Regions from separate parts of the Pseudomonas sp. MF7453 genome, predicted to be linked through region 3. Evidence: riboswitches for the same ligand, from Rfam matches in the RefSeq annotation. Region 3 holds a riboswitch; each other region holds the start of a gene.
The links. A riboswitch is a leader RNA that binds a small molecule or an ion and turns the genes downstream of it on or off. The one in region 3 is predicted to bind cobalamin.

Region 1: it holds a riboswitch for cobalamin, as region 3 does, so the genes downstream of both, JFT63_RS04065 (CbtB domain-containing protein) here and JFT63_RS05380 (CbtB domain-containing protein) in region 3, are expected to answer to the same signal.
Region 2: it holds a riboswitch for cobalamin, as region 3 does, so the genes downstream of both, cobO (cob(I)yrinic acid a,c-diamide adenosyltransferase) here and JFT63_RS05380 (CbtB domain-containing protein) in region 3, are expected to answer to the same signal.
Region 4: it holds a riboswitch for cobalamin, as region 3 does, so the genes downstream of both, JFT63_RS23175 (TonB-dependent receptor plug domain-containing protein) here and JFT63_RS05380 (CbtB domain-containing protein) in region 3, are expected to answer to the same signal.

Annotation. Positions count from the first base shown of each region.
Region 1 is NZ_JAEKCN010000002.1:487,030-491,928, reverse strand. Features, by position in the region: gene cobN (cobaltochelatase subunit CobN) at 1-1,166, opposite strand, end outside; gene cobW (cobalamin biosynthesis protein CobW) at 1,169-2,230, opposite strand; cobalamin riboswitch at 2,324-2,524, opposite strand; cobalamin riboswitch at 2,567-2,780, shown strand; gene JFT63_RS04065 (CbtB domain-containing protein) at 2,877-3,065, shown strand; gene JFT63_RS04070 (CbtA family protein) at 3,077-3,781, shown strand; gene JFT63_RS04075 (cobalamin biosynthesis protein) at 3,778-4,170, shown strand; gene cobM (precorrin-4 C(11)-methyltransferase) at 4,240-4,899, shown strand, end outside.
Region 2 is NZ_JAEKCN010000010.1:261,113-266,011, forward strand. Features, by position in the region: gene JFT63_RS17690 (C40 family peptidase) at 1-236, shown strand, start outside; gene JFT63_RS17695 (PQQ-dependent sugar dehydrogenase) at 360-1,673, opposite strand; cobalamin riboswitch at 1,773-2,018, shown strand; gene cobO (cob(I)yrinic acid a,c-diamide adenosyltransferase) at 2,098-2,709, shown strand; gene JFT63_RS17705 (cobyrinate a,c-diamide synthase) at 2,706-4,088, shown strand; gene bluB (5,6-dimethylbenzimidazole synthase) at 4,085-4,735, shown strand; gene cbiB (adenosylcobinamide-phosphate synthase CbiB) at 4,732-4,899, shown strand, end outside.
Region 3 is NZ_JAEKCN010000002.1:114,136-119,034, reverse strand. Features, by position in the region: gene cobM (precorrin-4 C(11)-methyltransferase) at 1-197, opposite strand, end outside; gene JFT63_RS05370 (cobalamin biosynthesis protein) at 267-659, opposite strand; gene JFT63_RS05375 (CbtA family protein) at 656-1,360, opposite strand; gene JFT63_RS05380 (CbtB domain-containing protein) at 1,372-1,560, opposite strand; cobalamin riboswitch at 1,657-1,870, opposite strand; cobalamin riboswitch at 1,913-2,113, shown strand; gene cobW (cobalamin biosynthesis protein CobW) at 2,207-3,268, shown strand; gene cobN (cobaltochelatase subunit CobN) at 3,271-4,899, shown strand, end outside.
Region 4 is NZ_JAEKCN010000016.1:92,101-96,999, reverse strand. Features, by position in the region: gene JFT63_RS23185 (ABC transporter substrate-binding protein) at 1-51, opposite strand, end outside; gene JFT63_RS23180 ((2Fe-2S) ferredoxin domain-containing protein) at 48-407, opposite strand; gene JFT63_RS23175 (TonB-dependent receptor plug domain-containing protein) at 407-2,329, opposite strand; cobalamin riboswitch at 2,421-2,626, opposite strand; gene JFT63_RS23170 (3-deoxy-7-phosphoheptulonate synthase) at 2,677-3,756, opposite strand; gene JFT63_RS29910 (hypothetical protein) at 4,096-4,230, opposite strand; gene JFT63_RS23165 (carbon-nitrogen hydrolase family protein) at 4,377-4,899, shown strand, end outside.

The DNA.
Region 1 (4,899 bases), 370 kb from region 3:
CGGGTCGGGTAGTTGGCGAGGATCAACGCGATACGTTTTTGCGCATTCGGCACACGGGCCAATTCAACCCAGCGCCGCGCCAACTGTGCAACAAAGTCCATGCGTTCGGGGGCTGCGCGATAGCACACCACGTCCGACTGGCTGCGCTCGCTGCGCCAGGCCAGGTCCTTGAAGCTGATCGGCCGGCTGATGATGCGCCCGTCCAGTTCGGGCAAGGCGATATGCATCGCCAGGTCGCGTGGGCCGAGCCCCTGTTCGCTGGCCTGCCAGCCAGGCTGGTTGTCCTGGGCGCAAATAGCCTGGATCACCGGGATATTGCGCCGGAATGGGCGCAGGTGCGGTGCTTCGGGACTCGATTGGGCAAAGCCGGTGGTGTTCAGGATCACCGCCGCCTGTACTTCATCGAGCCAGTCTTCAACCACTGCCAGGCAACCGGGCTCCTTCAGGCTGGCCACCGCGATAGGCAGGGGGTTAAGGCCCGCGACCTGCAAACGCTGGCAGAACACGTCGATGAAACCGGTGTTGGCGGCCTGCAAATGGGAGCGGTAAAACAGCACCGCTGCCACCGGCCATTGCGCATTCCACTGCGCCCGCCAATCATCAAGATCGGCATTGGCAGTTTGCGGATGATAGATCGCGGTACGCGGCAACGCCTGCGGCTCGTTCCAAGGGTAATCGCGCCCCAGATAATCACTGGCCAGGCAGCGATAAAAATCCAGGGCATTACCCAGCCCGCCCTGGCGCAGGAAATGCCAAAGGCGGTCGCGCTGCTCGGCGCCAACCGTGCTCAAGCCACTGAGCTCTGGGTCTGGGCGATCATCCCCCGGCACCAGGATCAGCGTGACGCCGCGTTCGGCCAGCTCCACCAGGCGCTCGATACCGTAGCGCCAATAGCCAATGCCACCGTGCAGGGAAATCAGGATGACCTTGGCGTGACGCAACACCTCATCGACATACAGGTCGACCGAGGCATGGTTCTGCACCTGCATCGGGTTGGCCAGGCGCAGGCTGGGGTAATCCTCGGGCAATTGCTGGGCGACTTCGGCCAGCAGCGCCAGGCTGGAATCGCCGCTGCACAGGATCACCAGCTCGGCGGGGGTTTGGCCAAGGTCGGCGATATTGTCGTCCGCGACGAAACCACCGGGCTGGGTCCTGAGCAGGTGCATGGTTAAACGCTGAGGGCAGCGCGCAATTGCGCTTCAAGGCCGGCGGCGTCCAGCTCTTGGCCGATCAGCACCAGGCGCGTGGTGCGCGCTTCATCGGCGCCCCAGGCGCGGTCGAAGTGCTTGTCAAAGCGTGTGCCCACACCCTGGATCAGCAGGCGCATCGGCTTGTTTGGGATAGCTGCAAAGCCTTTCACACGCAAAATGCCGTGCTGCACCACCAATTGGGTCAGGGCGTCGAGCAACAGGGCTTCGTCGGCTTGCGGCAAGTCGATGGAGATGGAGTCGAACGCGTCGTGGTCGTGGTCGTCTTCGCCTTCATGGTGCTGATCGTGATGGCTGTGGCGAGCGTCGATATGCTCTTCGGAGCTGGCGCCGAGGCCGATCAACACGTCCAGCGGCAGGCGGCCGCTGCTGGCTTCGATGACCTTCACCGCCGGCGGCAGTTCTTCGGCCACTTCCAGGCGCACACGGGCCAGGTCTTCGGCGCTGATCAGGTCGGCTTTGTTGAGGATCACCAGGTCAGCGCTGGCCAGTTGGTCGGCGAACAGTTCGTGCAACGGCGACTCGTGGTCCAGGTTGGGGTCAAGTTTGCGCTGGGCGTCGACCTGATCCGGGAAGGCGGCAAAGGTACCGGCGGCCACGGCCGGGCTGTCGACTACGGTGATCACCGCGTCAACGGTGCAGGCGCTGCGGATTTCCGGCCACTGGAAGGCTTGCACCAACGGCTTGGGCAGGGCCAGGCCCGAGGTTTCAATGAGGATATGGTCCAGGTCACCGCGACGGGCGACCAGTTCGCGCATCACCGGGAAGAACTCTTCCTGCACCGTGCAGCACAGGCAGCCGTTGGCCAGTTCGTACACGCGGCCGTTGGCTTCTTCCTCGGTGCAACCGATAGAGCACTGCTTGAGGATCTCGCCGTCAATGCCCAGCTCGCCAAATTCATTGACGATCACGGCAATGCGACGGCCCTGGGCGTTGTCGAGCATATGGCGCAGCAACGTAGTCTTGCCCGAGCCGAGGAAGCCGGTAACGATGGTGACGGGAAGTTTGGCCAGTGTTTTCATCGGATGCCCTTTGGGGCGGGCATACGGGACGACAGGCCCTGCGGCGGCGCGCAGCAGCGGATTTCGTCACCGGATCACCCCGCCCGGTTGAATTGAAAAATCGGTGACGAGGCAGGTCTCCTGGCTTGGGGCGTGCAGGTCTTGCGACCAACGTTGACTGCGCCTTCCCGCCGTCTCGGCAGTGGCATGGCAGTCAACTGAACCCTTCACAGTTGCGGGGGCAGCCGCGGCTTGAACCGCGTTCCCTTCTTAGCTTCGGCGTGGGGCCGAAGAACCTCGAAGGTGCAAGGCTACAGGGGCTCGCGGCATTTGACTACCGTCCCCGGCCCATGCTCTCCTACACATCTTGTTTCGGGTGCCCTTCACAGGGTGAAACGGGAAACCGGTGCGTCATACCCCTATGACAAATCCGGTGCTGCCCCCGCAACGGTAAGCGAGCGAAGCGTCACGGCCACTGTGCTTTTGCATGGGAAGGCGATGCTTTTCAGGCGCACTCTGTCCAGAGCCGCCCCTCGCAAGCCCGGAGACCGGCCCGAAAAAATCAGATAACAAACCCGCGGTGGGCGGGCGCTGTTCGAACCCTGCGTGCCTGGCGCGTGGGGTTTGCATGCGCTCGTTTCACCCTGACACCTGAAAGGGACGCGCCATGTCGATCATCAGCAGCACTACGCCCTCCGCAAGCAGCACCACCACGTTGAGTCAACGCCTGAGCGCTGCGATCGGCGCGGCAATCCTGGGTGCGTGCCTTGTGTACTTCGCCGGTTTTTCGCATATCGAGGCGGTGCATAACGCGGCCCACGATACCCGCCACAGCGCCGCGTTCCCTTGCCACTGAGGCCTGCCGACATGATCAAACGTATTGCGCAAACCGCAGGTTTCACCGGCCTGCTGGCCGCCCTGCTGCTGACCCTGCTGCAAAGCTTGTGGGTCTCGCCGTTGATTTTGCAGGCCGAAACGTATGAAAAGGCTCCTGTAGCGACCGAAGTTGCCCACGAACACGGCGCAGGTGCCGCTGCACATAGCCACGACGCCGAAGCCTGGGAGCCGGAAGATGGCTGGCAGCGCGTGTTGTCGACCACAGGTGGCAACCTGGTGGTGGCGGTCGGCTTTGCGTTGATGCTCGCCGGCCTTTACACCTTGCGCGCCCCCACCCGCACCGCCCAGGGCTTGCTCTGGGGCCTGGCGGGTTACGCGACCTTTGTGCTGGCACCTACCCTGGGCCTGCCGCCTGAATTGCCGGGCACGGCCGCGGCTGACCTGACGCTGCGCCAGACCTGGTGGATCGGTACCGCCGCCTCCACCGCCGCCGGTATTGCGCTGATCGTGTTCGGTCGCAACGGGCTGCTCAAAGTGCTGGGCGTGGCAATTCTTGCCGTCCCCCACGTGATTGGCGCGCCGCAGCCGCAAGTGCATTCGATGCTGGCACCCGAGGCGCTCGAAGCACAGTTCAAAATCGCATCGCAACTGACCAATGTGGTGTTCTGGCTGGCCCTGGGCCTGATCAGCGCCTGGCTGTTTCGCCGCAACCGCGACGACCAATACTCGGCATGACGTTGGTAGTCGGCCTGGGTTGCCAGCGGGGTTGTGACGTTCACACGCTGCTGGCGCTGCTGGACAGCGCCCTCGTCGAAGCGGGTATCGGCCGCCAGTGCTTGACGGCGCTGGCCAGTATCGATCGCAAGCAGGATGAGCCAGGGTTGCTGGCGCTCGCCCAAGTGCTGAATGTACCGCTGCTGTGCTTCGATGCCACGCAATTGGCGGCTTACGAAGAGCGACTGAGCCACAAATCGAGCGTCGCATTTGCCCATACCGGCTGTTACGGCATTGCCGAAAGCGCCGCCCTGGCCCTGACCGAACAGCTCGCTAATGCCCCTGCCCGCCTGCTGATCACTCGCAGAAAAGTTGCCCACGCCACGCTTGCATTGGCCTGCACCGGCTAAAACCTTGATAATCGCCCTTGCGACCATGAGCCGTTTTCATGCTCGCCCGCTTTTCAACAGGAACTCTCCATGACCGTCTACTTCATCGGCGCAGGCCCCGGCGATCCGGAACTGATCACCGTCAAGGGCCAGCGGCTGATCCGCAGTTGCCCGGTGATCATCTATGCCGGCTCGTTAGTGCCCGCCGCGGTGCTGGAGGGTCATCAGGCGCAGCAGGTGGTCAACAGCGCCGAGCTGCATCTTGAACAGATCATGGACCTGATCAAGACCGCCCATGCCCAAGGCCAGGATGTGGCGCGCGTGCACTCGGGCGACCCGAGCCTGTATGGCGCGATTGGCGAGCAGATCCGCCACTTGCGGGAAATGGGTATTCCTTTCCAGGTCATTCCCGGCGTTACGGCAGTAGCGGCCTGCGCCGCGTTGCTGGAAACCGAGCTGACTCTGCCGGACATCGCCCAGAGCGTGATCCTGACCCGATACGCCGACAAGACCAACATGCCCCCCGGTGAGAGCTTCGACAGCCTGGCCCGCCATGGTACGACCATGGCGATCCACTTGGGGGTCAATCACCTGGAAAAGATCGTCGCCGAACTGCTGCCGCACTATGGCGCCGATTGCCCAATTGCCGTGGTGCACCGAGCGACCTGGCCGGATCAGGATTGGGTTGTCGGCACCCTGACAGATATTGCCGCCAAGGTCGCAGCCAAGGGGTTCCGGCGCACGGCACTG
Region 2 (4,899 bases), on a different contig from region 3:
TGCGTGGCCAGGACGTCAGCGAACAAAACCTGCAAACCGGCGACCTGTTGTTCTTCGCCACCGGTGGCGGTTCGCGGGTCAGCCATGCGGGCATCTATGTGGGGGAGGGCCGCTTCGTACACGCGCCGCAAACCGGCGGTACGGTGAAGCTGGATACGCTCTCCAAAGCGTATTGGCAGAATGCCTACCTGAGTGCCAAGCGGGTACTGCCGGGGAACCTGGCGCGTAATCCCTGAATCAGTAAAACTCCAAAATGTGGGAGCGGGCTTGCCCGCGAATGCAGTGTGTCAGTCAACGCGTTAGTTGACTGGGCCACCGTAATCGCGGGCAAGCCCGCTCCCACATTGGTGTGTGGCGATTTACTTAACAGCCGATACCCGCCAAACCTTATTGCCCACATCATCGGCCACCAGCAAATCCCCCTGCTGATCTATCACCACGCCTACTGGCCGGCCCATGGCCTTCTCATCGCTATCCAGAAACCCGGTCAGCACATCCACCGGTTGCCCTTTCGGCTGGCCCCCTTCGAAGGGCACGAAAATTACCTTGTAGCCACTGTGCGGCTTGCGGTTCCAGGAACCATGCTGGCCGATAAATGCGCCATTACTGAAAGGGGCAGGGAGTTTGCTGCCCTCGGCGAAGGTCAGCCCCAGCGACGCAGTATGAGGGCCTACCGCATAGTCGGGAGCGATGGCCTTGGCGACCATGTCCAGGTTCTGCGGGGTGACACGCACATCCACATGCTGGCCGTAATAACTGAAAGGCCAGCCGTAGAAGCCGCCATCCTTGACCGAGGTGATGTAATCCGGCACCAGGTCGCTGCCGATTTCATCGCGCTCGTTAACTGCCGTCCACAGCTTGCCGCTCTGTGGCTCCCAGGCCATGCCGTTGGGGTTGCGCAGGCCGGAGGCGAAAATGCGGTGCTGGCCGGTCGCGCGATCAACTTCCCAGATAGCAGCGCGGCCTTGCTCGGCATCCAGGCCGTTTTCGCCAACGTTGCTGTTGGAGCCGACGCTCACATACAGCTTGCTGCCGTCCTTGCTGGCCACCACGTTTTTGGTCCAGTGATGGTTCAAGGGGCCGCCTGGCAAATCCACGACTGTGGTGCCTTGGGACGTGATTGCGGTTTCACCCGGCTGATAGGGAAAGCGCAGCAACTTGTCCGAGTCCGCCACGTACAGATCGTTGCCCACCAGTGTCATGCCAAACGGCGAATTCAGATTTTGCAGAAATACCGTACGCGTTTCGGCCACGCCGTCATGATCGGCATCGCGCAGCAGCGTGATGCGGTTCGGGCTGGGCACACCGGCACCGGCGCGGCCCATGACTTTTTCCATCACCCAGCCGCGCACGCCTTTGGAGTCGTCTGGCTTGGGCGGCGCATTGGTCTCGGCCACCAGCACGTCGCCGTTGGGCAGCACGTAGAGCCAGCGTGGGTGATCCAGGCCTTCGGCGAAGGCGGCCACTTGGGTGCCGGCGGCAGCCGTTGGCTTGGCGCCTTCAGGCCAACCGATCGCCGGGGCGATGTTGACGGTGGGAATCAGCGTCTTGTTCGGCTCCGGCAGTTTGGGCGAGGGCCCGGTGCCATCCGCGACTTGCAGGGTGGAGCTTTCGCCGCAGGCGGCGAGGCTGCCGGTGAGCATGATCAGTAAGGCCAATCGGGTTTTAGGCATGGTTTTCTCCTTGATACCTGTAAGGGTAGAGAAGCACGCTGTACGGATGGTTCAAGTACAAGGCCAGCTTTAATTGACGCTCCACCCCCAACCCACTAACCTTCGCGGCTTGTTCCAGGTGCTCTGTGGCGCGCGCGTCGACAGAGTGAAACAGGGAAGCCGGTGAGTGAGCGCACTTGTACACAGTGCTGCCGCGATTCCGGCGCTGCCCCCGCAACGGTAAATGAGTCAAGACGGTGCTGTTTGCCACTGTATCGCCCGCGATATGGGAAGGCGCGCCCTCGGCTGCTTCGATAAGACGCGCCACTCATGAGTCCGGAGACCGGCCTTGAACATTCAACAGCATCACGGTGGGCGATGCTTGGCTGTCTGTTTTTTCTTTTTCCTGCCCGCCGTTTTTGTCCAGCCCCAACGGAGAGCTGCCATGACCGATTCCCCCGACCGCGACGAACGCCACCTGGCGCGCATGTTGCGCAAAAAAGCCGTAATCGACGAGCGCATCGCCAATTCGCCGAATGAGTGCGGCTTGTTGCTGGTATTGACCGGCAACGGCAAAGGCAAGAGCAGCTCGGCCTTCGGCATGTTGGCCCGCGCCATGGGCCACGGCATGCAGTGCGGTGTGGTGCAGTTCATCAAGGGCCGCAACAGCACGGGCGAAGAGCTGTTCTTCCGGCGCTTCCCCGAGCAGGTGCGCTTCCACGTCATGGGCGAAGGCTTCACCTGGGAAACCCAGGATCGCCAACGTGATATCGCCGCCGCCGAAGCGGCCTGGGCGGTGTCCCGGGCGATGCTCAATGACGCGTCCATTCGCCTGGTGGTGCTGGACGAACTGAACATCGCCCTCAAGCACGGCTACCTCGACCTGGATCAGGTCCTCAGCGACCTGCAAGCCCGCCCGCCGATGCAGCATGTGGTGGTCACTGGCCGGGGCGCCAAGCCTGAATTGATCGAAATGGGCGACACCGTCACCGAAATGGGCATGCTCAAGCACGCGTTCCAGGCCGGTATCAAGGCACAGAAGGGCGTCGAACTTTGAATCAGCCCCGCCAATGCCCGGCCGTATTGATCGCCGCTCCGGCGTCCGGCCAGGGCAAAACCACGGTCACCGCCGCGCTGGCCCGTTTGCATCGCAATTTGGGGCGCAAGGTGCGCGTGTTCAAATGCGGGCCGGACTTTCTCGACCCCATGATCCACGAGCGCGCCAGCGGTGCGCCGGTGTATCAATTGGACATGTGGATGGTGGGCGAGCAGGAAAGTCGTCGTCTGCTGTGGGAAGCGGCGGGGGAGGCCGACCTGATCCTGATCGAAGGCGTGATGGGGCTGTTCGACGGCACCCCCTCCAGCGCCGACCTGGCGCGGCACTTCGGCGTACCGGTGCTGGGGGTGATCGACGGGACTGCCATGGCTCAGACCTTTGGTGCCCTGGCCCTGGGCCTGGCGCGCTATCAGCCCGACCTGCCGTTTGCCGGGGTGCTGGCCAACCGGGTCGGCACCCTGCGTCATGCGCAGTTGCTCGAAGGCAGCCTCACCGAAGGCTTGCGCTGGTACGGCGCGTTATCCCGCGAGACCGGCATCGAACTGCCGAGTCGCCACCTGGGCCTGGTGCAAGCCAGTGAACTCAATGACCTGGATGTGCGCCTGGATGCCGCCGCCCGGGCGCTGGGCAGCAGTTGCGAAGTGGCTCTGCCGCCGCCCGTGACCTTTGCCGCGCCCGAAGTGATCAAGGCCGAACCGTTACTGGCTGGTGTGCGTATCGCTGTCGCCCGTGACGAAGCCTTTGCCTTTACCTACGGCGCCAGCCTGGATTTGCTGCGGGCCATGGGCGCCGAGCTGACATTCTTCTCGCCTATCCATGATCGCCAGCTGCCGCAGGCGGACAGCCTTTATCTGCCTGGCGGGTATCCGGAGCTGCACCATCAGGCCCTGTCGGCAAACACCTCGATGCTGGAGGCCATCCGTGCTCATCATGCCGCCGGCAAGCCTCTGCTCGCCGAATGTGGCGGCATGCTCTACCTGCTCGATTCGCTGATGGATGTAGAGGGCGCCCGAGCCGAACTGGTTGGCTTGCTGCCAGGCGAAGCGGTGATGCAAAAGAAACTTGCGGCCCTGGCCCTGCAAAGTGTCGAACTGCCGGAAGGCACGTTGCGCGGGCACACCTATCACCACTCCTTGACCAGCACCGCATTGGCGCCGATTGCCCGTGGCCTGAGCCCTAACGGCGGGCGCGGGGCTGAAGCGGTTTACCGACAAGGGCGGCTGACCGCTTCCTACGTGCACTTTTATTTTCCGTCGAATCCTGGCGCGGTGGCCGCGTTGTTCGCGCCAGATCTTGAGACCGCTATCGCAGGCAAGCCAGCTCCCACAGGGGAATGCATTTCAAATGTGGGAGGGGGCTTGCCCCCGATGCGGCCATGACTGACAACGCCTTCCCCGAGGCCGACCGCCAGGCTGTCTACCGCGCCATCGCCGAACGTCGCGACATGCGCCACTTCACCGGCGGCAACGTCGCCCCCGAGCTGCTGCACCGTCTGCTCCAGGCCGCCCACCAGGCGCCAAGCGTCGGCCTGATGCAGCCGTGGCGTTTTCTGCGCATCAGCGACCGCTCGTTGCGCAGCCAGATTCAACAGTTGGTGGAAGAAGAGCGCGTGCGCACCGCCGAGGCGCTGGGCGAGCGCTCCGATGAATTCATGAAGCTCAAGGTCGAAGGCATCAACGACTGCGCCGAGGTGTTGGTGGCCGCACTGATGGATGATCGCGAGCGCCACATCTTCGGGCGCCGCACATTGCCCGAAATGGACATGGCGTCCTTATCCTGCGCGATCCAGAACCTGTGGCTGGCGGCGCGTGTTGAAGGCCTGGGCATGGGCTGGGTGTCGCTGTTCGAACCCCGGGCGCTGGCCCAATTGCTGGGTTTACCCCCTGGTGCGAAACCCCTGGCCGTACTGTGCCTGGGGCCTGTGGCCGAGTTCTACCCGGCACCGATGTTGCAGATCGAAGGCTGGACCGAGCCACGGCCGCTAAGTGACATGCTGTATGAAAACAAGTGGGGAGTGAGTCAATGAGTGTGGCCTTGCTGTGTGTCGCTGCGGTGGCGCTGGATGCGCTGCTGGGTGAACCCAGGCGCTGGCATCCGCTGGTGGCGTTCGGCAACTTCGCCGGGCGCATCGAGCAGCGTTTCAATAGCGGTGGGCGCGGCTGGCGCAGCCATGGCGTGACGGCATGGTTT
Region 3 (4,899 bases):
TTGATCAGGTCCATGATCTGTTCAAGATGCAGCTCGGCGCTGTTGACCACCTGCTGCGCCTGATGACCCTCCAGCACCGCGGCGGGCACTAACGAGCCGGCATAGATGATCACCGGGCAACTGCGGATCAGCCGCTGGCCCTTGACGGTGATCAGTTCCGGATCGCCGGGGCCTGCGCCGATGAAGTAGACGGTCATGGAGAGTTCCTGTTGAAAAGCGGGCGAGCATGAAAACGGCTCATGGTCGCAAGGGCGATTATCAAGGTTTTAGCCGGTGCAGGCCAATGCAAGCGTGGCGTGGGCAACTTTTCTGCGAGTGATCAGCAGGCGGGCAGGGGCATTAGCGAGCTGTTCGGTCAGGGCCAGGGCGGCGCTTTCGGCAATGCCGTAACAGCCGGTATGGGCAAATGCGACGCTCGATTTGTGGCTCAGTCGCTCTTCGTAAGCCGCCAATTGCGTGGCATCGAAGCACAGCAGCGGTACATTCAGCACTTGGGCGAGCGCCAGCAACCCTGGCTCATCCTGCTTGCGATCGATACTGGCCAGCGCCGTCAAGCACTGGCGGCCGATACCCGCTTCGACGAGGGCGCTGTCCAGCAGCGCCAGCAGCGTGTGAACGTCACAACCCCGCTGGCAACCCAGGCCGACTACCAACGTCATGCCGAGTATTGGTCGTCGCGGTTGCGGCGAAACAGCCAGGCGCTGATCAGGCCCAGGGCCAGCCAGAACACCACATTGGTCAGTTGCGATGCGATTTTGAACTGTGCTTCGAGCGCCTCGGGTGCCAGCATCGAATGCACTTGCGGCTGCGGCGCGCCAATCACGTGGGGGACGGCAAGAATTGCCACGCCCAGCACTTTGAGCAGCCCGTTGCGACCGAACACGATCAGCGCAATACCGGCGGCGGTGGAGGCGGCGGTACCGATCCACCAGGTCTGGCGCAGCGTCAGGTCAGCCGCGGCCGTGCCCGGCAATTCAGGCGGCAGGCCCAGGGTAGGTGCCAGCACAAAGGTCGCGTAACCCGCCAGGCCCCAGAGCAAGCCCTGGGCGGTGCGGGTGGGGGCGCGCAAGGTGTAAAGGCCGGCGAGCATCAACGCAAAGCCGACCGCCACCACCAGGTTGCCACCTGTGGTCGACAACACGCGCTGCCAGCCATCTTCCGGCTCCCAGGCTTCGGCGTCGTGGCTATGTGCAGCGGCACCTGCGCCGTGTTCGTGGGCAACTTCGGTCGCTACAGGAGCCTTTTCATACGTTTCGGCCTGCAAAATCAACGGCGAGACCCACAAGCTTTGCAGCAGGGTCAGCAGCAGGGCGGCCAGCAGGCCGGTGAAACCTGCGGTTTGCGCAATACGTTTGATCATGTCGGCAGGCCTCAGTGGCAAGGGAACGCGGCGCTGTGGCGGGTATCGTGGGCCGCGTTATGCACCGCCTCGATATGCGAAAAACCGGCGAAGTACACAAGGCACGCACCCAGGATTGCCGCGCCGATCGCAGCGCTCAGGCGTTGACTCAACGTGGTGGTGCTGCTTGCGGAGGGCGTAGTGCTGCTGATGATCGACATGGCGCGTCCCTTTCAGGTGTCAGGGTGAAACGAGCGCATGCAAACCCCACGCGCCAGGCACGCAGGGTTCGAACAGCGCCCGCCCACCGCGGGTTTGTTATCTGATTTTTTCGGGCCGGTCTCCGGGCTTGCGAGGGGCGGCTCTGGACAGAGTGCGCCTGAAAAGCATCGCCTTCCCATGCAAAAGCACAGTGGCCGTGACGCTTCGCTCGCTTACCGTTGCGGGGGCAGCACCGGATTTGTCATAGGGGTATGACGCACCGGTTTCCCGTTTCACCCTGTGAAGGGCACCCGAAACAAGATGTGTAGGAGAGCATGGGCCGGGGACGGTAGTCAAATGCCGCGAGCCCCTGTAGCCTTGCACCTTCGAGGTTCTTCGGCCCCACGCCGAAGCTAAGAAGGGAACGCGGTTCAAGCCGCGGCTGCCCCCGCAACTGTGAAGGGTTCAGTTGACTGCCATGCCACTGCCGAGACGGCGGGAAGGCGCAGTCAACGTTGGTCGCAAGACCTGCACGCCCCAAGCCAGGAGACCTGCCTCGTCACCGATTTTTCAATTCAACCGGGCGGGGTGATCCGGTGACGAAATCCGCTGCTGCGCGCCGCCGCAGGGCCTGTCGTCCCGTATGCCCGCCCCAAAGGGCATCCGATGAAAACACTGGCCAAACTTCCCGTCACCATCGTTACCGGCTTCCTCGGCTCGGGCAAGACTACGTTGCTGCGCCATATGCTCGACAACGCCCAGGGCCGTCGCATTGCCGTGATCGTCAATGAATTTGGCGAGCTGGGCATTGACGGCGAGATCCTCAAGCAGTGCTCTATCGGTTGCACCGAGGAAGAAGCCAACGGCCGCGTGTACGAACTGGCCAACGGCTGCCTGTGCTGCACGGTGCAGGAAGAGTTCTTCCCGGTGATGCGCGAACTGGTCGCCCGTCGCGGTGACCTGGACCATATCCTCATTGAAACCTCGGGCCTGGCCCTGCCCAAGCCGTTGGTGCAAGCCTTCCAGTGGCCGGAAATCCGCAGCGCCTGCACCGTTGACGCGGTGATCACCGTAGTCGACAGCCCGGCCGTGGCCGCCGGTACCTTTGCCGCCTTCCCGGATCAGGTCGACGCCCAGCGCAAACTTGACCCCAACCTGGACCACGAGTCGCCGTTGCACGAACTGTTCGCCGACCAACTGGCCAGCGCTGACCTGGTGATCCTCAACAAAGCCGACCTGATCAGCGCCGAAGACCTGGCCCGTGTGCGCCTGGAAGTGGCCGAAGAACTGCCGCCGGCGGTGAAGGTCATCGAAGCCAGCAGCGGCCGCCTGCCGCTGGACGTGTTGATCGGCCTCGGCGCCAGCTCCGAAGAGCATATCGACGCTCGCCACAGCCATCACGATCAGCACCATGAAGGCGAAGACGACCACGACCACGACGCGTTCGACTCCATCTCCATCGACTTGCCGCAAGCCGACGAAGCCCTGTTGCTCGACGCCCTGACCCAATTGGTGGTGCAGCACGGCATTTTGCGTGTGAAAGGCTTTGCAGCTATCCCAAACAAGCCGATGCGCCTGCTGATCCAGGGTGTGGGCACACGCTTTGACAAGCACTTCGACCGCGCCTGGGGCGCCGATGAAGCGCGCACCACGCGCCTGGTGCTGATCGGCCAAGAGCTGGACGCCGCCGGCCTTGAAGCGCAATTGCGCGCTGCCCTCAGCGTTTAACCATGCACCTGCTCAGGACCCAGCCCGGTGGTTTCGTCGCGGACGACAATATCGCCGACCTTGGCCAAACCCCCGCCGAGCTGGTGATCCTGTGCAGCGGCGATTCCAGCCTGGCGCTGCTGGCCGAAGTCGCCCAGCAATTGCCCGAGGATTACCCCAGCCTGCGCCTGGCCAACCCGATGCAGGTGCAGAACCATGCCTCGGTCGACCTGTATGTCGATGAGGTGTTGCGTCACGCCAAGGTCATCCTGATTTCCCTGCACGGTGGCATTGGCTATTGGCGCTACGGTATCGAGCGCCTGGTGGAGCTGGCCGAACGCGGCGTCACGCTGATCCTGGTGCCGGGGGATGATCGCCCAGACCCAGAGCTCAGTGGCTTGAGCACGGTTGGCGCCGAGCAGCGCGACCGCCTTTGGCATTTCCTGCGCCAGGGCGGGCTGGGTAATGCCCTGGATTTTTATCGCTGCCTGGCCAGTGATTATCTGGGGCGCGATTACCCTTGGAACGAGCCGCAGGCGTTGCCGCGTACCGCGATCTATCATCCGCAAACTGCCAATGCCGATCTTGATGATTGGCGGGCGCAGTGGAATGCGCAATGGCCGGTGGCAGCGGTGCTGTTTTACCGCTCCCATTTGCAGGCCGCCAACACCGGTTTCATCGACGTGTTCTGCCAGCGTTTGCAGGTCGCGGGCCTTAACCCCCTGCCTATCGCGGTGGCCAGCCTGAAGGAGCCCGGTTGCCTGGCAGTGGTTGAAGACTGGCTCGATGAAGTACAGGCGGCGGTGATCCTGAACACCACCGGCTTTGCCCAATCGAGTCCCGAAGCACCGCACCTGCGCCCATTCCGGCGCAATATCCCGGTGATCCAGGCTATTTGCGCCCAGGACAACCAGCCTGGCTGGCAGGCCAGCGAACAGGGGCTCGGCCCACGCGACCTGGCGATGCATATCGCCTTGCCCGAACTGGACGGGCGCATCATCAGCCGGCCGATCAGCTTCAAGGACCTGGCCTGGCGCAGCGAGCGCAGCCAGTCGGACGTGGTGTGCTATCGCGCAGCCCCCGAACGCATGGACTTTGTTGCACAGTTGGCGCGGCGCTGGGTTGAATTGGCCCGTGTGCCGAATGCGCAAAAACGTATCGCGTTGATCCTCGCCAACTACCCGACCCGCGATGGACGCATCGGTAATGGCGTGGGCCTGGACACCCCGGCGGCGGCGCTGAATATCTTGCGCGCCTTGCAAGCCGAAGGTTATCCGGTGGCGGATGTGCTTCCCGACAGCGGCACCGCGCTGATCCATGAACTGCTCGGCGGCGTCACCAACGACCTCGACAGCCTCGACCTGCGCCCATGCCATCAAAGCCTGGGTCTGGATGAGTACCTGGCGATGTTCGAGCGCCTGCCAGCGGCCAATCGCCAGGCCGTGCTGGAACGCTGGGGCGCGCCGCAAAACGATCCGATGTTTCGCGATGGCCGCCTGATGATCGCCGGCCTGCGCCTGGGGCTGACGTTCGTCGGCATCCAGCCGGCGCGGGGTTACCAGGTGGACGCCAGCGCGGTGTACCACGACCCGGACCTGGTGCCGCCCCACGGCTACCTGGCGTTTTACTTCTGGCTGCGCCACACCTATGCC
Region 4 (4,899 bases), on a different contig from region 3:
TACCGGCGCCGCACAGAGCAGGGCGCCCACACATAACCAGGGCGATTTCATGAGTGCCCCGTGATCAACAGATCATCGACGACCTCACCACTTATCAGGTGCCTATCCACCAGGCGTATTACATCGGCCTTGCTATGCACGCCATACCAGCAGCGCTGGGGGTAGACCGTGAGCACCGGGCCGAGGTTGCAGGGGAACTGGCAATGAGTGCGAGTCAAGAGCACGCCGCCGGTCACTTCGATGCGATGAAGTTCCAGCAATCGGCGGCGCAGGCTTTTCCACAGTTGCAAGGCGCCGCGTTGGGTGCAGCGTGGCCCGGTGCACAGCAACACATGGTAGGCGTGGTCGGGGATATGCGACCAGTCTGGATGGGTATCCACCCCTTCGATTTGCGTGATGTCTTTCATCAGAAACGATACGTATAACGCACCTCTGAGGTGAACGGACGGCCCAGGTTGTCGACGTTATTGGAGCGGCTGGTGACGTAGTCGCGGTCGAACAGGTTTTCCACCAACAGGCTCACGCGGTGCTGGTGCGTTGAGTCCAGATAGCGATAGGCATCGGCGTCTACCACTGAATAATGACCGTACTCGACCTGCCTGGAGCTAGCGATATCGCGGATATAACGGATGGCTGCACCTGCACCCCACAAGCGGCTTTGCGATTCAAAACCGATGCGTGAGCGGGCGAAAAAGCTCGGGATGTCGTTGATGGTCACTCCGGCACGCGACTGGGTAAGGTTGCGAGTCATATCCGCCTGCACGCTCCATTGTTGATTGAGCGCCAGCCTGGCGTCGGCCTCGAAGCCGCGCATCTTGACTTGGCCCTGGCCGTTGACCCACAGCCTATCGTTCAGTGTGATCAGGTCAGTGATCTCACGTTTGAATAACGTCACGCTTGCGTTGAAATCGCGTCCAGCGAGTGATCCCCTGTAGTCGACACCCAACTCGGCGTTGCGGCTTTTCTCAGGCTTGAGGTGGCGGTTACCTTTTTCGTCGGTTTCATTGACGAACAGTTGTTCGGCGTTGGGCAGCTTGTAGGCCGTGCCATATTGACCGCGCAGCGCCCAATTCTCGTTGAGGTCATAGAGCGAGGTGAGCATACCGACGGTGGCGCTGTCGCCCCCGCTCATGGCTTCGTGGCGCACACCAAGGCTGGGGTGCCAATCGGGCAGGGCGTCGATCTGCGGGCGCAGTTGGGTGTACAGCGCGTGGGCCTGGGCCTTGTTGTTGTCGATTACCAGCACATCGTCCTGGCCCTTGAACCATTGGTTATCACTGCCGACGATCCACACATGCCCGCCCGGCAATTGGGCCTTGCCCTCGGCCTGCACGCCCCAATCGGTGAAACCCCAATAGTCGTTATGATTGATCACCTGGGTGCCACCTGCGTCAAGGTTGTTGATGCGGGTATAGCGGGTGTCCCAATCGTTGATATGGCCCTTGACGAAATAGCTCAGGCGTTCGTTGATATTTTGCTCGAAGGTCGCTGTGGCGATCTGCTGAACACGGTCGTTGGTGGTCTTGTGGGATGCCACCGGGCGAGCGAAATCCAGGTTGGCATCGGCGTATTGGTAGAACAGTTCCAGGCGTGAATGGTCGCCAAAGGATTGAATCGCCTTGGTGCCGAAGGTGGTGACCTCGTAGGCGCGCTTCTTGTTGCTGACGTTTTTCATATCGCGGTTGCGAAACGGCTGGTAGCCCTCGGACGCATTACGGCTGACGTACGCCAATAGGCCCATGTCGCCCCAACCGTTGTTGAAGAGTTTTTCGACCCGGGCGTCGCCGGTGGTGCCACCGAAGGTATCGACCCCCAGGTTCACTTCGCCGGAAGCACTGGGCGTCTGCGGGCTGCGGGTGACGATATTGATCACGCCGGACACGGCCTGGGTGCCGAACAGTAAACTCTGGCCACCCTTGAGCACTTCGATGCGCTCGATGGCATTGGCTGGCAGGGTGTCGATGTAAAGACCGCCGTACAAGCGGTTATTCAGGCGCACACCGTCAAGCAGGATCAACGTGTCATCGTTGCGTCCACCAAGCAGGGAATAGGTGCCGTAGTCGAACGGGCCGTTTTTCGGCGCGACGTACAGCCCGGGAATGAACATTTGCATGACCCGGGACACGTCGGCGGCAGGGCCGGCTCGCTCGATCTGGGCGCGGCTGACCACGTCGATTTTGCTGCCGTACCGGGCCATGGCCGCGACGGTGGTGGACTCCACCGAAGGCGCCGAGACGAGTTGCGCATTGAGTATCAGGGCATTGTCGTCAGCCAGCAGCAATGGGCTGAACAGGCAACCGACCAAGGGAGTGAATGAACGTCGAATCATAGTCTTCTCGAAAGTATCTTCGCAGAAGCACGCAAGAGAAGGCATCGAGCACACGCCAATACCGGCCCATGCCCGCCCACCGCAGGAGTTTGCCAAACAGAAATTTCAGGCCGGTCTCCGGGCTCATGCGTATGGACCCCTTCACCTTCCCATAGCGCAATGGCCACAGTGGTGTGTCGAAGGGATCACGCATATACCGTTGCGGGGGCAGCACCGGACTTGCTCGGCAAGAGCGTACCGGTTTCCCGTTTCACCCCGAGCACGGCGGCAGGGGGCACCTGAAACAGGCGGGCATCTGAACACTCGCACGAGCGCTCGTCAACTTTCCCGCCCAGCCCAGCCAGCGATCAGTCGGTTTTACTGTGTTCGCGCAACCGTTCGGCCGCGCTGCGCAACAACTGCTCGGTCCCGCTCCATCCCAGGCAACCATCGGTCACCGACACGCCGTATTTCATCGACGTGCTCAGCGGCTGGCAGCCTTCGAACAAGTGGCTCTCAAGCATCATGCCGATCAGCGAGGTATCGCCCTGTAAGCGCTGCTCCAATACGTCATTGAACACCGCCGGTTGGCGCAGCGGGTCCTTGCCGCTGTTGGCGTGGCTGCAATCGACCATGATCCGCGCTGCCACCTTGGCTTTGACCAGGTCATGTTTCACCTGGGCCACGCTCTGCGCATCGTAGTTTGGCCCACGGTGACCGCCGCGCAGCACCAAGTGCGTGTCGGGGTTGCCCGGTGTTTGAATGATGGCGGGATGGCCCTGGCTATCGACCCCGAAATGGCGGTGGGGGTGGGACGCCGAGCGCATCGCATCACAGGCAATCGCGACGCCGCCGTCGGTGCCGTTCTTGAAGCCCACGGGCAGGCCCAGGCCGCTGGCCATCTCGCGGTGGATCTGCGATTCAGTGGTGCGCGCGCCAATGGCAACCCAACTGAGCAGGTCATCGAAGTAGCCTGCTGCCATGGGTTGCAGCAGTTCGGTGGCGACCGGCAGGCCCAGGCGCAGCATTTCACGCATCAGTTCACGGGACAGGGCCAGGCCGGTGGCCATGTCATCGCTGCCGTCCAGGTGCGGGTCGTAGGCCAGGCCTTTCCAACCGATGGTAGTGCGCGGTTTTTCGACGTAGGCGCGGATCACCAGCAGCATCTGGTCGCTGACTTCGAGCGCAAGTTTCTTCAGGTTGCGTGCGTATTCCATGGCCGATTCCGGATCGTGGATCGAGCACGGGCCGACAATCACCAGTAAGCGCGAATCCTGGCCAGTGAGAATGGCACGCACGGCCTGGCGATGGGCGTGGATCTGTTCATTGAGGAACGGGCTGAGGGGCAGTTGGTGCTTCAGCTCAAGGGAGCTGGGCAAGCGCTGGGTCAGGGTTTCATTGGCGCTGTTGAGGGTGCAGACGGGCAAAGCGGCGACGGAGGAGTTCATATTCAAGGCTTCCTGGGCAAGCGGCGGGTTGTTCCCGCGCGCTTGGCCTACTGGGGTGTTCGACAATTGGCCGTACTGGCAAGGTGTGTTGGTTTGCCACCAATAGGTGACCGATCGGAGGCGGCAGGCTGTCCCGAACGGAGCTGGCTAAATCGCCATGCAGTGCAAGTGTCGAAGCGGTAATAGTTGGCGTAGTTCATGGTGTGATTCCTTTAAGTGTTCTTGAGCAAACAAAATAGTTAGCGGCTGAAAAAACAAAACCCCCGGTCGGGGAGCCGACCGGGGGTTTAGATTTCTCTGGTAGGCGACCCCTTGAGTAGTGGGCGCCGATTTCAGGTATCAGGCGCGCCAGTGGCTAAACCAATACCCAAAATAAAAGCCGGCCAGTGCGCTCGAACCGTTCACACGGGTAGCCGACACCGAGCGCAAGGCGCTGGCAGCAGGGCAAACCTGAGTGTGGGTGAGTTGCAACATGGTGGCTCTCCAAATGATGGGGGGAGCTTACTAGAGGCGCACGGGTGGATTCAATCAGTAATTTCTATTGCTTGAGGGTACTTACGACTATGGGGCGAGTGTCGCTATGCTGGTCACTCTTAAACAATGATTGCCAGGACGCGACCATGACTGCCTTGACCCTTGCTGCGGCGCAAACCCTTTCCATTGCCGGCGACGTCGCGGCCAACATCTCAAGGCACTTGGTGTTTATGCAGGTTGCGGCAGAGCAGGGCGTGCAATTGCTGGTGTTTCCGGAGCTGTCTTTGACCGGTTACGAACCCACGCTGGCCGCCGACCTGGCTATTGCTCCCGACGCCCCATTGCTGGCACCCCTGCGCGAAATGGCGCGTGAGTTGCAACTGACGGCGGTGGTAGGGATGCCGATTCGCCTGGCCTCGCAAACGCAGGTCATGATTGGCGCTCTGGTACTGGGTGCCGACGGCTCGGTGGCCGTCTATACCAAGCAGCATTTGCATCCAGGCGAAGAAGTGGCGTTTGCAGCCGGGCAGGGCGGTGCGGCACTGGCGTGGGGTGATGATCGAATTGCCCTGGCGGTTTGCGCTGACTTTTCCCACGCCAGTCATCCGCGCCAGGCGGCGCAAGCGGGTGCCAATGTGTACGCAGCCGGCGTGCTGATCAGCGAAGGCG